Regions from separate parts of the Shewanella sedimentimangrovi genome, predicted to be linked through region 1. Evidence: riboswitches for the same ligand, from Rfam matches in the RefSeq annotation. Region 1 holds a riboswitch; the other holds the start of a gene.
What was found. A riboswitch is a leader RNA that binds a small molecule or an ion and turns the genes downstream of it on or off. The one in region 1 is predicted to bind thiamine pyrophosphate.

Region 1 (3,419 bases):
CCCGCGGGCGTGAATGTCACTTTACTGCCCATGGCTATTGGGGGCGATGAGCCAGAGCCCTTACATCCGGTGCCTTTACATCCAGTGCCTTTACATCCAGAGCACGCCTTGCCCGACTTGCCGCATGAGGCAAAAGCGCAAGGGCCAGGGGAGACAAAGCCGGCGGTAAAGATTTTTGGCAAAGGCCAGTTGCTGGCCTTTGCCGTCCTGGCGCTGCTGCTGCACCTTGGCATTGTGGCTCTGCTGTCCACATTCAACTGGCAAATACCCCAATCCCTGTCAAAGCAACAGCCAAAGCCCGCGGCCCTGAAATCCTATTTGTATGTTGCGCCGCCTGCGCCAGTCATTGCTGAATTGCCGCCTGAACCTTCGGCACCATTGCCGAACGAAGCACAAGTTGAACCCATTCAAGCCGAAGCCAAGCCTGAGGTTGAGACTGAGCCCAAGCCAGATCCCAAGCCAACGCTGGAGACTAAAAAGGCAGCCCAAATAGTGGCTGAGGTAGAGGAACAGGTGCAGGAGCCATTGCCGGAAGTGGAGCAGGAAAAGCAAGCCGGGCAAGCGGCAGCGCAGAATCAATTTGCCCGAACGCCCGTGGATGCCCAGCCAAAGCTGGACTTTTCCACCTCCGCCAGTCGCTTCATTGCCGACAAAAATGCCCAGGCGCTGGAGACACTGGGGCAGGAGTATGCAGACCGCAAGACTATCCCCGGCGGTATGTCCGAGATGTTGCCGGACATGGAGGTGCTGGAGGTGCCCAATGCCGATGATATTTATAAACCCAGTACCCTAGATCACAGACTCGATCCCAATCGCATCATCAAGAAAGGGGATACCTGCTATCGGATAGTGAAGGTGCCAACGCCGCTGAATCCCCATGCGGAAAACCCCGGCTTCCCCTTTAACTGTGGTGGCGACAAGGTAAAACAGGCCATCAAGGAAGGCATCAATCGCCATCTGGAGCGCATGGGGCGGAAAATAAATAGATGAAATAATTAGATTGCAACATTCATATTGCATTGCATGATTTATTTATTGTTATAAATTACAATATGATAAAGACTCTAAAAATTAGATTTATTTGTGTTTTTTGGCTGCGCATAAACGCTCTTGTGTTTTAATTGCGCCCATGGTTATACTGCGGCCACTTGTCGGAGTGCCTTAGGGCTGAGACCGTTAATTCGGGATCCGTTGAACCTGATCGGGTTAAGACCTGCGAAGGAAACAAGCTGGGATCCCCCTGCAATGGGGGATCATTGGGATAAAGCCAACGGGCGCAATGGCCGTGGATTTTTCCCGACGCTGACTCAACTTCTCTCTATTCCCCGACAAGCAAATTCATCTTTCAAAAGAGTGAGCTTGCTTATGTCAAACCGTCGTGAAACCCGTGCCGCCGCCCAGGCTTTTATTGAAAACCTCAAGCCGCTGGCCCATCCCAATTCAGAAAAAATCTACCTGCAGGGCTCCCGTGCCGATATCCGGGTCGGTATGCGGCAGATCCACCAGACTGATACCCGCATTGCCGCCGCAGATGGCAGTATTCGTTTGGAGCCCAACCCGGCAATCCGGGTTTATGACTGTGCCGGCGCCTACAGCGATCCGGCCGCCAAGATCAATGTCCGCCAGGGATTGGCTGCACTGCGCAGCCCCTGGATCCTGGAACGGGATGATACCGAGGTCCTTGAAGGTGTCAGCTCCCAATTCACCCAGCAACGCCTTGCCGATGAAGGGCTGGATCATCTGCGCTTTGATGCGCTGCCCAAACCCCGCCGCGCCAAGGCCGGCAAGAGGGTGACCCAGATGCATTATGCCAGGGCGGGGATCATCACCCCGGAAATGGAATACATAGCCATTCGGGAAAACCTGGCCCGGGCCGCTGACACAAGCGGCGATGGGTGGGATGAACAGCTCACGCGACGCAAACCCGGTGAAGCCTTCGGTGCCCTGGTGGGGCAGCCCATTACGGCCGAGTTTGTCCGAGACGAGGTGGCCCGCGGCCGCGCCATCATCCCCGCCAATATTAATCACCCCGAGGCAGAGCCGATGATCATCGGCCGTAATTTCCTGGTGAAGGTCAATGCCAACATAGGCAACTCTGCGGTGACCTCATCCATCGAGGAAGAGGTGGAAAAACTGGTATGGGCCACCCGCTGGGGCGCAGATACTGTGATGGACTTGTCCACCGGTCGCTACATCCACGAGACCCGCGAATGGATAGTGCGCAACTCGCCCGTGCCCATAGGCACAGTGCCCATCTACCAGGCGCTGGAGAAGGTAAACGGCATAGCCGAGGATCTCAGCTGGGAAGTGTTCCGCGACACCCTGATTGAGCAGGCGGAGCAGGGGGTGGATTACTTTACCATTCACGCCGGTGTGCTGCTGCGTTACGTGCCCATGACCGCCAAGCGGGTGACAGGCATAGTGTCCCGCGGTGGCTCCATCATGGCCAAGTGGTGCCTGAGTCACCACAAGGAGAACTTCCTCTACACCCATTTCCGCGACATCTGTGAGCTATGCGCCGCCTACGACGTCTCCCTGTCCCTGGGGGACGGCATGCGTCCCGGTTCAATCGCCGATGCCAACGACGAGGCCCAGTTTGCCGAGCTGGAAACCCTGGGGGAACTGGTGAAAATCGCCTGGGAATATGATGTGCAGACCATCATCGAAGGTCCCGGCCATATTCCCATGCAGCTCATCAAGGAGAACATGGACAAGCAGCTGGAGCACTGCGCCGAAGCGCCGTTTTATACCCTGGGTCCCCAGACCACAGACATAGCGCCGGGCTACGATCATTTCACCTCCGGCATAGGGGCGGCGATGATAGCCTGGTACGGTTGCGCCATGCTTTGCTACGTGACGCCGAAGGAACATCTCGGCTTGCCGAACAAAGAAGACGTCAAGCAGGGCCTAATCGCCTATAAGATTGCCGCCCACGCCGCTGACGTGGCCAAGGGCCATCCAAGCGCCCAGTTGCGGGACAATGCCCTGTCGAAGGCCCGTTTTGAGTTCCGCTGGGAAGATCAGTACAACCTGGGGCTTGATCCCGACACGGCCCGGGCCTATCACGATGAGTCACTGCCCCAGGAGTCGGCCAAGGTGGCCCATTTCTGCTCCATGTGCGGTCCCAAGTTCTGTTCGATGAAGATCACCCAGGACGTGCGTGACTACGCCGCCGGCTTGGAAGCGGCCAAGGCTGCAGGAGCAAATGACACAGCCCAGGCCATCGAAGTGCAAGCCATAGCTGTGCAGCACAGTATTGCCCGGGACGGCATGGCGAAAATGTCCGATGCCTTCCGCGATGCCGGCGGAGCCCTGTACAGCGAGCATCATGTGGATGGGGTGCTTGAGCCCGTTTCAGGGGAATAGCATGGAGGCCAATCCCAAAGCCAAATCCATTCCGAAAGCCATTCCCGAGGCCT
Region 2 (3,419 bases), 480 kb from region 1:
CATGTAGCTGCCGGGGATCCAGGCGGGCAGGGTGAGGCGCTGGTTTTTCGCCGGTTGGCTCAGCAGCAGGGTAACGGAAAACAGGTGGGCCTTGGGATCGCAGGCGTCAATCTGGTAATGGATCATGGGTATAAATCCTGGGGAAATTCAGTGGCAGCCATGCTGCCAAAAAAGCCGCTGCGACGCAAACGCCGTGCGGTCCGGCCAGCTCAATCCGGGCTGCAAAAGGGAAAAACGTCTTGACCCGTCTGCCTGTGCCGCTCGCGCAAGGCGCTGGCTTGCTATTATAATGTCATTGAATTCTATGGCAGAAGCCTAACTATCATCACTCAGCCCCAGTCGGAGTCCAAGATGGCCGAAGAAACCATTTTCAGCAAAATTATTCGCCGTGAAATTCCCGCCGAAATTCTGTACCAAGACGATTTGGTGACCGCGTTTCGCGATATTCATCCCAAGGCGCCGACCCACATTCTTATCGTGCCCAATCACCTGATCCCCACGACCAACGACGTCAAGGCCTCGGATGAATTGGCTCTGGGCCGTATGGTGACAGTGGCGGCCAAGCTTGCCGCCGAGGCGGGCATTGCCGAGGACGGTTACCGCATTATCATGAACTGCAACCGTCACGGCGGGCAGGAGGTGTATCACATTCACCTGCACCTGCTGGGCGGCGCGCCCCTTGGCCCCATGGTGAGCCTGCGCTGATGAAGGTCAATCCCGAGTTCTTTCCCCTGACCGAGCTGGCCAGCCGTTTTGTCAATCAGCTGGCCCAGTGCCGGCGCCTGGGCTTGTCGGTACTGGAGGCCAGTGAGCACCATGTGCTGATTGAACTGCCCTACAGCCGCGCCTTGATTGGCTATCCGGACACCGGGGTTATCCACGGTGGGGTGATCACCACCTTGATGGACACCGCCTGCGGCTGCGCCGTGGTCTGTGCCATTCAGCAGCAATTCGGTTCGCTGGAGATTTCACCCACCCTGGATCTGCGGGTGGACTATATGCGCCCGGCCGAACCCAACAAGAGCGTCTACGGTTTTGCCGAGTGTTACCGCCTGTCATCCAACATCGCCTTTACCCGCGCCATCGCCTACCAGGACAGCATAGATAAGCCAATCGCCCATGCCGTGGGCGCCTTTATGCGGATCAGTCCGGAAATGGTGGGTGAGAAGTTCCGCCAGGCGCTGCTGGAGCCTGGGCATGTGCTGGGGCCACAGGTGCAAAGCCTGCAGGCCGAAGCCCAGAAACCCGGGGATGGCGCGGCCGCGGCCCTGGATGTGAAGCAGATAGTGCGTCAGGTAACCGAACTTAACGACTTCAGCCCCCTGCTGGAGCAGGTGCCCTATGCCCGCTTTATCGGCATGGAGGCTTCGCGCTTTGGTGATGAACTGGTGTTCCGCCTGCCGGCCAAAGACACCAACATAGGCAATCCCGTGGTACCGGCTATCCACGGCGGTGTGATTGCCGGCTTTATGGAAATGTCTGCCATAGTGCAGCTGATGGTGTTTATGCAGACCTCCAGGGTGCCCAAGGTGGTGGATTTCTCCATCGACTACCTGAGGGCCGGTTACCACAAGGATACCTTTGCCGAGTGCCGCATCACCCGCCAGGGGCGCAGGGTAGCCAACGTCAACATCAACTGTTGGCAGACCAATCGCAAGCAACTGGTGTCCACCGCCAGGGCCCACTTCCTCATAGATTGAGCGACGGCCTTGAAGTGCTGAAATCGGCGCCGTGACAGGGCGCCGATTTTCATTAATGGCTTGCAACAAAAGTATCACTTTGCTTTTTGACTCGGGTATAATCCTCGCTGCCAAGGGGTGTCTGCCGATTGCAGACTGAGATGTCACATGACAAACCCTTAGAACCTGATCCGGCTGATACCGGCGTAGGAATGGGCCATCTGCACACTTCTAATCCGCTAAAGCGTTGCCGGATCTCAAACCAGACATTTGAGGTCCTATTTTGAGCAAGACATCGTTCAGTAAAAGTTTTTCTTCTCAGCTCCTGACCAAGGCGCCTGTGGCCCTGGCGATTGCGGCTGCCCTGGGCTCGGTCGCGGTACAGGCCGCCGACGCGCCTTCCGACAAGGCCGGTGCCGATCCCGAAGCCATGGAAGTCATGTTGGTGACCGCCGATTTTCGCGGTATTGCGGTGGAAAAAATTCCCTCCAGTGTGACCGTGATAGATGCGCAGAAAATCGAGGATGAGGGCGCCCGTCATTTTGAAGATCTGCTCGGCACTGTGGCCAACTTCAACTGGTCTGGCGGTACTTCCAGACCCCGCTATTTCCAAATTCGCGGTGTTGGCGAGCAGGAAGAATACAAGGGCGCGCCCAACTCCTCCATCGGCTACCTGATTGATGATATCGACCTGTCGGGTCTGGGTATGGTGTCCAGTATGTACGACATGCAGCAGGCGGAAGTGCTGCGCGGCCCCCAGGGAACCCGCTACGGCGCCAACGCCCTTGCCGGTCTGATTTACCTGAAAAGCAAGGACCCCACAGAGACCTTTGAGCACGGCGCCAGGGTGTCGCTGGGTAATGACAATCTGCGCACCTTCAGCGGTTTCAGCTCAGGCCCCATGATGGACTCGGGGGAACTACTGTATCGGGTGGCACTGGAGAAGCATTATCAGGACGGCTTCCGGGACAACCCGTATCTGGGACGCAGCGACACCAACGAACGTGACGAACTGTCGCTGCGGGCCAAGCTGCGCTGGTATGCCAGCGACACCACCCAGGCCGATCTGGTGCTGATGCACGCCAACTTTGACAACGGTTACGATGCCTGGACGTTGGACAACAATGGTTTCGATACCCTCACCGATGCGCCGGGCACAGACAATCAGCGCAGCACAGGCATAGGCCTCAAGCTGCATTTCACCGATATTGAGGGGGCCGAACTGACCTCGCTCACATCCTACGCCGCCACCGATCATCACCATGGCTATGACGGCGACTGGGCCAACCCCGAATTCTGGGCGGCGAGACAGTGCGTCGATGATTACGATGTCAATGGCAACGGCGACTATGAGGAGCTGTTGCCCTGTCAATACGATTACACTTGGGACAAGCGCGGTGACAGGGCCACAGTGTCCCAGGAATTTCGCCTGACCAGCACGGATGCGGGCCGTATCTTTGATGGCAGCACCGACTGGTTGCTGGGACTCTACGGCATGGATCTCAAGGAGGACAATAACACCGAGTCCTTCTACAACGCTTGGCCCGATGAAATGCTTATCTCCAGCTACGAGGCCCGCAACCTGGCGCTGTTTGGCCAGCTCGACAGCGATCTCGGCCAGGGCTACAACCTGTCGGTCGGTGCGCGTCTGGAGCGTCGTCATGCCGATTACAGTGACGATGCCGGTGATGCCTTTGACCCGTCCGAAACCATGTGGGGCGGCCATATTGCCCTTGGTAA

Region 2: it holds a riboswitch for thiamine pyrophosphate, as region 1 does, so the genes downstream of both, JYB85_RS10685 (TonB-dependent receptor) here and thiC (phosphomethylpyrimidine synthase ThiC) in region 1, are expected to answer to the same signal.

The regions. Positions count from the first base shown of each region.
Region 1 is NZ_CP071502.1:1,968,264-1,971,682, forward strand. It holds gene JYB85_RS08480 (hypothetical protein) at 1-990, shown strand, start outside; TPP riboswitch at 1,143-1,241, shown strand; gene thiC (phosphomethylpyrimidine synthase ThiC) at 1,366-3,366, shown strand; gene JYB85_RS08490 (bifunctional hydroxymethylpyrimidine kinase/phosphomethylpyrimidine kinase) at 3,368-3,419, shown strand, end outside.
Region 2 is NZ_CP071502.1:2,448,898-2,452,316, reverse strand. It holds gene JYB85_RS10700 (M61 family metallopeptidase) at 1-126, opposite strand, end outside; gene hinT (purine nucleoside phosphoramidase) at 352-705, shown strand; gene JYB85_RS19070 (PaaI family thioesterase) at 705-1,700, shown strand; TPP riboswitch at 1,804-1,909, shown strand; gene JYB85_RS10685 (TonB-dependent receptor) at 1,960-3,419, shown strand, end outside.